Regions from separate parts of the Rhizobium sp. BK008 genome, predicted to be linked through region 3. Evidence: predicted binding sites of a transcription regulator. Region 3 holds the regulator's gene; each other region holds the start of a gene.

What was found. Region 3 encodes HrcA, which represses chaperone genes, less so after heat shock. Its sites were predicted from a motif close to GTTAGCACTCNCNNNNNGNGAGTGCTAAC; they were not measured.
Region 1: groES (co-chaperone GroES) is a predicted target of HrcA. The motif match lies at 1,788-1,816, and genes of this name have one in related genera.
Region 2: FHT69_RS23845 (co-chaperone GroES) is a predicted target of HrcA. The motif match lies at 1,810-1,838, and genes of this name have one in related genera.

Annotation. Positions count from the first base shown of each region.
Region 1 covers NZ_JACIFK010000004.1:23,027-26,303, forward strand. The annotation lists gene groL (chaperonin GroEL) at 1-1,369, opposite strand, end outside; gene groES (co-chaperone GroES) at 1,417-1,734, opposite strand; gene FHT69_RS34285 (hypothetical protein) at 2,236-2,499, shown strand; gene FHT69_RS17840 (hypothetical protein) at 2,496-2,822, shown strand; gene FHT69_RS17845 (hypothetical protein) at 2,819-3,130, shown strand.
Region 2 covers NZ_JACIFK010000006.1:354,871-358,147, reverse strand. The annotation lists gene groL (chaperonin GroEL) at 1-1,190, opposite strand, end outside; gene FHT69_RS23845 (co-chaperone GroES) at 1,344-1,658, opposite strand; gene FHT69_RS23840 (hypothetical protein) at 2,016-2,306, shown strand; gene FHT69_RS23835 (hypothetical protein) at 2,414-2,770, shown strand; gene FHT69_RS23830 (DUF2934 domain-containing protein) at 2,825-3,148, shown strand; gene FHT69_RS23825 (HD domain-containing protein) at 3,154-3,277, shown strand, end outside.
Region 3 covers NZ_JACIFK010000007.1:137,926-141,202, reverse strand. The annotation lists gene FHT69_RS24810 (nucleoside hydrolase) at 1-108, shown strand, start outside; gene grpE (nucleotide exchange factor GrpE) at 147-779, opposite strand; gene hrcA (heat-inducible transcriptional repressor HrcA) at 891-1,979, opposite strand; gene rph (ribonuclease PH) at 2,107-2,826, shown strand; gene FHT69_RS24790 (VOC family protein) at 2,823-3,248, shown strand; gene rdgB (RdgB/HAM1 family non-canonical purine NTP pyrophosphatase) at 3,249-3,277, shown strand, end outside.

The DNA.
Region 1 (3,277 bases), on a different contig from region 3:
TGTCGGCGATCTGCCGGATCGGGGCTTCAAGCGCCCTGAGCACGATCGAGATGCCGGCCGTCACGTCGGCGTTGTCGCCGGTCAAACCCGTCAGCGCCGACTTCGCGCGCAACAGTGCCACGCCGCCGCCCGGCACGATGCCCTCTTCGACCGCCGCACGGGTTGCGTTCAGCGCGTCGTCGATGCGGTCCTTCTTTTCCTTGACCTCCGTCTCGGTCGCACCGCCGACACGGATGACTGCGACGCCGCCGGCCAGTTTCGCCAGGCGTTCCTGCAGCTTTTCCTTGTCGTAGTCGGAGGTGGTCTCCTCGATCTGCGCCTTGATCTGCTGGATGCGCGCCTGGATGGCCGCTTTATCGCCGGAACCGTCGATGATCGTGGTGCTCTCCTTGTCGATCAGCACGCGCTTGGCGCGGCCGAGCATATCGAGCGTGACGTTTTCGAGCTTGATGCCGAGATCCTCGGAAATCATCTGGCCTGATGTCAGCACGGCAATATCTTCCAGCATGGCCTTGCGGCGGTCGCCGAAGCCCGGCGCCTTGACGGCCGCGACCTTCAGGCCGCCGCGCAGCTTGTTGACGACCAGCGTCGCCAACGCCTCGCCTTCGACATCCTCAGAGATGAGCAGAAGCGGTTTGCCGGTCTGCACGACGGCTTCCAGGATTGGCAGCATCGCCTGCAGGCTGCCGAGCTTCTTCTCGTGAAGGAGGATATAGGGGTCCTCCAGTTCCACGCGCATCTTCTCGGCATTGGTAACGAAATAGGGTGAGAGGTAGCCGCGGTCGAACTGCATGCCCTCGACGACGTCGAGTTCGGTCTCGGCGGTGCGCGCCTCCTCAACGGTGATGACGCCCTCATTGCCGACCTTGTCCATCGCCTTGGCGATCATCTCGCCGACGCTGACGTCGCCATTGGCGGCAATGGTGCCGACCTGGGCGATTTCGCCTGACGATTTGACCTTCCTCGCCCGCGCCTGGATCTCCTTGACCACCGCAACGACGCCGAGATCGATGCCGCGCCTGAGATCCATGGGATTCATGCCGGCAGCGACGAGCTTTGCGCCTTCACGAAAGATGGAGGCCGCAAGCACCGTCGCCGTCGTCGTGCCGTCGCCGGCAAGATCATTGGTCTTCGACGCCACCTCGCGCACCATTTGCGCGCCCATGTTCTCGAACTTGTCGGCGAGCTCGACTTCCTTGGCGACGGTGACGCCGTCCTTGGTGATGCGCGGTGCGCCATAGGCCTTGTCGATGACGACGTTGCGGCCCTTGGGGCCAAGCGTGACCTTGACGGCGTTGTTGAGCAATTCGACGCCGCGCAACAGGCGATCGCGCGCATCGGTGGAGAATCTGATTTCCTTGGCAGACATGATATTGGTCCAGTTCGGTCTTGAGATACGGATCGGAATGCGATCGATCAGGCGGCCTTTTGAGAGGCCACTCCGATCTTTTCGACGATGCCCATGATGTCGGTCTCCTTCATGATCAGAAGGATCTCGCCCTCGATCGTGACCTCTGCCCCCGACCATTTTCCGAACAGAATGCGATCACCGACCTTGACGTCGAGCGGGTTGAGAGTGCCGCTATTGTCGCGCAGGCCCGGGCCGACTGCGACCACGTCGCCTTCCTGCGGCTTTTCCTTGGCGGCGTCTGGAATGATGATCCCGCCCTTGGATTTGACATCGCCTTCCGCACGTCGAATGACGACGCGGTCGTGAAGTGAACGGAATTTCATAGAGGTCTTTCTGCTGCCGGCGCATATGGCGGCTGCAACACATAAATAGCACCCGTGGCACTCGATTGATAGGAGTGCCAAGAAATATTATTCACGCTGAAAAATTCAGGAAATCATTTCGGCGGGATGTTTTGTAATAATTATGAATTGAATAGAATTTCTTGAGCCATTACGCTCCATTTTATTTACGTGACCGCGGAGTTAATTTGGCGTTTTTTATAGATAAATCCGAATTTATCTTGATTTAAACGCAATCCAGGCGTAACGATAAGTCTCGTCGATTTGGCCGACTTGGCTTCGCGGTGTCAGAGACCTACGACCCGCCATACACCACCGAATTCTCGATAGCGAATAATGACGTCGTTCCGGCGTGCATTTCGCGTATTCGATCCGGAATGAGCTTGGCGCTGACCGCGGATGTACCGGCAGCGCCGAGTTCGTCCGGTTCGGATCTCAACGATACAGGAAACGCATCGGCGTATTCCTGCGGAGGCCTTAGCCGTGACAAGCCGCACCACACAAACCGTCGTCCGCTTTTCATCTCCTTTCCGCCTGCCAGGTTTCGACGGGACACAGCCAGCCGGGGAATATCGCGTCGATTATGACGAGGAATTGATCGATGGCGTTTCCAGGCTTGCCTGGCGACGCGTCGGCGCTTTCATCCACCTGCCGGCGATCGCCGCACAGAGTTCGACGCTGCAGATGATGCCGATCCATCCGTCAGATCTCGAAACCGCACTCGAACAGGATCACCAGCAATCATGACCGCTACGCGCAACCCGCAACGCAACGGACGCCCCGTCCGACGCGAGGCAGCAACACATATCTTCAAGGTGGGGCAGACCGTCCGGTTGAAGGACGGGTTCTTCATCGTTCCCTCCAAACTCCCCGATACATACCGCATTACCGCCACGCTGCCTCCGAGAGGCAATGTGCTGCAATACCGCATCCGCAGTGACGACGAACGTCACGAGCGGGTGACGACGGAAGACAGCCTGGAACCGCTAAACCTATCGCCCGGCAGCGGCGCAACACTGATCGAGACAACGTTTGGCCACGGCCCGAATGACGGAAGGTTGACATCGTGAACAGTCATGAAGACGAAGGAAGACCGAACGCCTTTGCTGTCGGCAACAACAAGGGCGGCGCGGCCGGCCACTACGCCATGGACATCGGACGCGACCGCCGGATCGAACCCGCCCGTTCGTGGACCGTCTATCACGCGAGCGTTCCGACGCACGCGGACCATGCCGTGAACGGCGCGAGCCGTTCGCAGGCCGGGAGAGACATGCTGTCCTTCAATCTTCTCAACATCGGATACCGGAAGGAATGGCTCAGGCTATCCGACGCTGCGCAGATCGCTCGTGACACCCCGCCGGCTCATCCGTGGCGTTAGGATCCGGCCCCTACTCCGCCCTTCCCCCAAATCACGTGACAGCGTCGCAGGGCTTGCGCTGAACAGCGGCAATTCGGCGCGCCGATTTCTTCGCCAAGGCGCTCGAGCGGATCGCCAGCCTTTTTGAACGACGCCCTTTCGTTGACT
Region 2 (3,277 bases), on a different contig from region 3:
TCGACGCGGTCCTTCTTTTCCTTCACTTCGACTTCCGTCGAGCCGCCGACGCGGATGACGGCAACGCCGCCGGCGAGCTTGGCAAGACGCTCCTGCAGCTTCTCGCGGTCGTAATCGGAGGTGGTTTCTTCGATCTGGGCCTTGATCTGGGCAACACGGCCTTCGATGTCGGACTTGGCGCCCGCGCCGTCGACGATCGTGGTGTTCTCCTTTTCGATCGACACCTTCTTGGCACGGCCGAGCATGTCGAGCGTGACGGATTCGAGCTTGATGCCGAGGTCTTCGGAGATGACGGTGCCGGCGGTGAGGATGGCGATGTCTTCGAGCATGGCCTTGCGGCGATCGCCGAAGCCAGGCGCCTTGACGGCAGCGATCTTCAGGCCGCCACGCAGCTTGTTGACGACGAGGGTTGCAAGAGCTTCGCCTTCGACGTCTTCAGCGATGATGAGGAGCGGCTTGCCGGACTGGACGACGGCTTCGAGAACCGGCAGCATCGACTGCAGGTTCGACAGCTTCTTCTCGTGGATGAGGATATATGGGTCTTCGAACTCGGCCCGCATCTTGTCGGCATTGGTCACGAAGTAGGGGCTGAGGTAGCCGCGGTCGAACTGCATGCCTTCGACGACTTCGAGTTCGGTTTCGGCGGTCTTGGCTTCTTCGACGGTGATGACGCCATCATTGCCGACCTTTTCCATGGCTTCCGCCAAAAAACGGCCGATTTCGGCATCGCCATTGGCGGAGATCGTGCCGACCTGGGCGATTTCGGCATTGTTGGAGATCTTGCGGGCGTTGGCCTTCAGTTCCGCAACGATGGCGCCGACGGCGAGATCGATGCCGCGTTTCAGGTCCATCGGGTTCATGCCTGACGTGACGGCCTTGGCGCCCTCTTTGACGATCGCCTGGGCAAGCACCGTTGCGGTCGTGGTGCCGTCGCCGGCGATGTCGCTGGTCTTCGAGGCGACTTCACGGACCATCTGGGCGCCCATATTCTCGAACTTGTCTTCGAGTTCGACTTCCTTGGCGACGGAGACGCCGTCCTTGGTGATGCGCGGCGCGCCGAAGGACTTGTCGATCACGACGTTGCGGCCTTTCGGGCCGAGCGTCACCTTCACGGCGTTGGCCAGGATGTCGACGCCGCGCAGCATCTTCTCCCGGGCTTCGGTGCTGAATTTGACTTCTTTAGCAGCCATGTCCTCACTCCTTCATAGGCAGCCAGAGCAATTCCGGGAAAGGTGCGAAGCGGTTTTCCGTTCGGAATTGCGTCAGAAATAAAATGTTGGAGCTGTTCTGCTTTTCTACGACAAGCTGAAGCGCTCCAGCGTTGACGAATGTTCGCAGGGACCTCAGGCGGCCTGCTGCTGTTCGTCCTGGGTTTCGATGACGCCCATCACGTCGCTTTCCTTCATGATCAGCAGGTCTTCGCCATCGATCTTGATCTCGGTGCCGGACCATTTGCCGAACAGGATGCGATCGCCGGGCTTGACGTCGAGCGCCTGGATCTGGCCGGCATCGTTGCGTGCACCAGGGCCGACGGCGATGACCTCACCTTCCTGCGGCTTTTCCTTGGCAGTGTCGGGAATGATGATGCCGCCCTTGGTCTTTTCCTCTGACGTGACCCGGCGGACGAGAATGCGATCATGAAGCGGTCGGAACGACATGTCTTCCTCCATCGACAAACAGTGATGATGTTGCTCCCCCGGGCCGGACCGGATGACCAATCCGGGGCGGGTGCAAGGTTCCGCGCGAGCGCGCCTTGCGCGACTGATCTGGTTCGACGGCACTGCAATTTCAAGAGGGAATGAGAGAAAAATTAGCACTCTCCACCGACGAGTGCTAACGTATTGCAGGGAACAGAAAATCGGCTCCCGCGTTCGGACTACGAGGTGGATGACACTGCGTCGAAGGCGCGTTCAAGCCGCATCGAGGCTTGAATCCGGAATTTGACATTCCCAACTGTCTCATGATCGAGGCTTGACGAGCTCGATCACCGTCCCACGTCTTTTGGAGTGAGTGACATGGAAGAAAAGACCAATATAATCAGAGACCTCAGCATTGAGGAACGTGAGGAAATCTTCGTCGATATCGCTCGCACGCTGGAGGATACGGCGCGTGAGGCTCTTGTCGAAGGCAACATGCAGTTTGCGGCACTGTCCAACAACATGGCTGAAGCGATCCGCGTCAACGCCGACGAACTGGCCCGTGACGATCCCGACAATGCCGAGTTCGTGTTGCTGCAGGCGACGGCGATGATTTCGCAGTTCGAGGCCGTGCACCCCTATCGAATGGTGAGTATGGCCGTTCATTGATTGCCGCCGGCGCGTGCGGCTCGATCGCGCGCTCAAATCAATCGCCACCCACGCGGAACTCTCACTGCTTGCGAAGGTTATTGGATCACAACATCGAAGGGTGATCCATGATGACCGTCAAATCCACCGTGCCGCCCGAGAGCGGGACCGACGACGCGCGTTCCGCCGACACCGAACGGACCGAAGCCGATCGCAAAAGGGCATTGGAAACTGCCCGGCGCAACGTCAGTTCGACATTGGATCGCCACAGCGGCACCGAAACCCTAAGCCTCAAGCTTGCCAAAGAATATCTCAGCCTCGGCGGCCACCGCCGGTCGATGATCGACGACAATATCACCGACGTTCGTCAATGGGATGAAGATCCGCGGGAGGCCGAACGCTTCTGGAAGGAACGGGTGGAGACGCTTTCAAAGGACGAGCACAAACGGGTGGAGGATTTTCTTCTAACCATCAACACGCCGTGAAAGTGGCTGGGCCTGTTCTTCGGACGGCTTATTTAAATGCGCTTGGAGGAGATCATGGCGATAGACAAGCACGAGCAGATACGTCACCGTGCCTACGAAATCTGGGAGGCCGAAGGCCGCCCGGACGGCGCCGACCAGCGTCACTGGCTGCAAGCCTGTGATGAACTTGCGGGCGAGGATGAGCATGAAACACTGCAGAACCTGCTCGATGAAGACGACAGGGATGATGCAGCACTGCTCCAAGGCGCCGGCGAGAGCGGCGATTTCGATCGGCGACAAACGCCTGTCCAGGCCGCGGCGGTTCCCGTCCCTGACATCGAGATGACGACGGGCGAGAAGCCTTCCCGACAGAAGATCGGGAAGACCGAGGGCCCGTGATCGCCATGCAGCATCTCGACCATGCCATCCAAGTGGCTCTTACAGCCCATGAAGGTCAGGCAGACAAGACCGGCCGGCCGTTCTTCGAACATTGCCAGCGGGTCGCACTTCTCGTTTCCGGCGATGAGC
Region 3 (3,277 bases):
GTCGACTGGTGGCATGTGACCGAGCGCAAGCGCAATGCCAAGGTCATGCGCCATGTCGATGCGGACGGCTTCTTCGATCTGCTGATCGAACGTTTCGCCCGCATCTGAAGCTTTGGTTTCCCTTCCTGAGCGGAAGGGAAACGTCCTTAAGCGTCCTTCTCGTCGAAGACGGAATTGGTTTCGGCTTCGGCCGGCTTGGGGCCGCCCTTGGCGACGCCGACCATGGCCGGGCGCAGCACGCGTTCGCCGATGGTGAAGCCTGCCTGCACGACCTGGACGACCGTATTGTTCGGCACGTCGGGGTTGGGCACCTCGAACATCGCCTGATGGAAATTCGGATCGAACTTCTGGCCGACCGGCTCCAGCTTGCGAACGCCGTGGCGCTCAAGAGCCGACAGCATGGCGCGCTCGGTCATCTCGACACCTTCGATCAGGGTGCTGAGGCCGGCATCGGCCGCGGCCTTGGTCTCCGGAGAGATGGCATCAAGCGCGCGGCGCAGATTGTCCGAGACGGCGAGCATGTCGCGCGCAAAACCCGCGACGGAATAGGACTTGGCGTCCTTCACTTCGCGCTCGGTGCGCCGGCGCAGATTGTCCATCTCGGCGGCAAGGCGCAGATAGCGGTCGCGCAGCTCACCGTTTTCGGCTTTCAGAAGCTCGAGCGGGTCCGGCTGGGCAGCCTCTTCCTGCGCAATATCGTTCTCGACGTAGGCGGCAGCGTCGGCTGCGGCATCGGCCGCAGTTGCGTCAGGTCCGTTTTTCGTCGTGTCATCGGTCATGACGGTCTCCGGTTGGTGTCTTCAGATGCGCCCGATATCGAGGTTTGACCGAAAAAAATCAAGTCTGCGTGACAAAGAAGCGAAAATTCCGCACGTTCGCCAGTTGCGGCGTCAAAGCTGATTGCGCGAAAGGCGGGAGACGAGCTGGGCGGTGTAATCCACCATCGGCACGATGCGGGAATAATTGAGCCGCGTCGGGCCGATGACGCCGACGGCACCGACGATGCGATCGTCATCGTCACGATAGGGCGCGACGATCAGCGACGAGCCGGACAGCGAGAAGAGCTTGTTTTCCGAACCGATGAAGATGCGCACGCCGGAACCGGTTTCGGCGAGATTGAGAATCTCGATCAGGCTGTCCTTCTTCTCGAGATCGTCGAACAGCAAGCGCAGCCGGTCGAGATCCTCGGCGCCGGCCAGCCCCTCGAGCAAGTTGGCGCGGCCGCGGATGATCAGTTGCGCGGGCTTGCCCTCGTCCGGGCTGCCGGCCCAGACAGCGATGCCGCGCTCGACGAGATCGCGCGACAGGGCATCGAGCTCGTGGCGGACGTCATCCTTCAGCCGGCTCAACTGCTTGCGGAGTTCCGGCAGCGTCTGGCCGGACATATGGGCATTGAGAAAATTCGCCGCCTCGGTCAGTTGCGAGGAGGTGACGCCCGCCGGCAGCTCGATGATGCGGTTTTCCACCTGATCGTGATCGCCGACGAGCACGGCCAGCGCCTTGGTCGGTTCGAGCCGGATGAACTCGACATGTTTCAGCACCGGATCGCTTTTCGAGGTGATGACGAGGCCGGCGCCGCGCGAAATGCCGGACAGCATGCGGCTTGCCTCGTTCATCATCGATTCCACCGGATTGCCGCCGCTTTCGGCCCGCACCTGCCGGTCGATGTTGGCGCGCTCCTCGGCGGAGAGGTCGCCGACCTGCATGAAGGCATCGACGAAGAAACGCAGGCCGATCTGGGTCGGCAGCCGTCCGGCGCTGACATGCGGCGAATAGATCAGGCCGAGCTCTTCGAGATCGCTCATGACGTTGCGCACCGAGGCCGGCGACAGCGACATCGGCAGAAGACGGGACAGGTTGCGCGAACCGAGCGGCTCGCCACTTTCCAGATAGCCTTCGACGATGCGCCGAAAAATTTCCCTGGAGCGCTCGTCCAGTGCGGCAACAGCATCCGAAACCGACGTCGACCTGATGCCCATGAAGCTTAAGAACCCGCGCTGATGATACTTCCCGAAAAGTAAGTCAAACTCGCACCCGTGGCAAAAGGGAATTTGCAAATAGGCGCCGCCAATCGTAGAAGCGGTCAACAAACCCCAGGAGATAAGAATGCGGCCTTCAGGCAGAAAAATCGACCAGATGCGCAAGGTCTCGTTCGAGCGCAATTTTTCCAAGCATGCGGAAGGCTCCTGCCTGGTCAAGTTCGGCGATACGCATGTGCTCTGCACGGCCAGCCTTGAAGAAAAGACGCCGCCCTGGCTGCGCAATACCGGCAAGGGCTGGGTCACCGCCGAATACGGCATGCTGCCGCGGGCAACCGGCGAGCGCATGAAGCGCGAGGCCGCCGCCGGCAAGCAGGGCGGCCGCACCCAGGAAATTCAGCGGCTGATCGGCCGGTCGTTGCGCGCCGTCGTCGACCTGCAGGCGCTCGGCGAACGGCAGATCACGCTCGACTGCGACGTCATCCAGGCCGATGGGGGTACGCGGACCGCCTCGATCACCGGCGGCTGGATCGCGCTTTACGACTGCCTGAAATGGATGGAAAGCCGCAACATGATCAAGGTCGACCGGGTCCTGAAGGATCATGTCGCCGCCATCTCCTGCGGTATCTTCGCCAGCCAGCCGGTGATCGATCTCGATTACCTCGAGGATTCCTCGGCCGAGACCGATGCGAACTTCGTCATGACCGGCACCGGCGGGATCGTCGAGATCCAGGGCACGGCCGAGGGCACGCCGTTCAGCGAGGGCGAATTCACCTCGCTGATGCAGCTTGCCAGAAACGGCATCGGCGAACTGGTGGCGCTGCAGAAGCAAGCCGTCGAAGGATGAACCCCATGCTGGAAGGCATGTTGGAAACGGCGCTCTATGCGCGGGATCTCGATCAGGCCGAGGCGTTTTACGAAGACGTCCTCGGACTGGAGAAGATCGCCCGCGCCGCCAACCGGCATGTCTTCTTCCGCTGCGGGCCCGGCGTTCTGTTGATCTTCAACCCCGAGGAAACGGTGAAGCCGCCGGCGCCTGATGCCCTGCAGGTGCCGCCGCACGGCACGACCGGCCAGGGCCATGCCTGTTTCCGGGTATCCGGCCGCAATATCGACGCCATGGCCGAGAAGCTGACGGCGGCGGGCGTGGCGATCGAATCCGAGGTGCGCTGGCCGAACGGCGGCCGCTCGATCTATTTCCGCGATCCGGCCGGCAACAGCCTGGAATGCGCAGAGGCTAAAATCTGGGGCATCGAACAGGATATCTGAATGCGCAAGCTTGAAACGAAGACCATCGT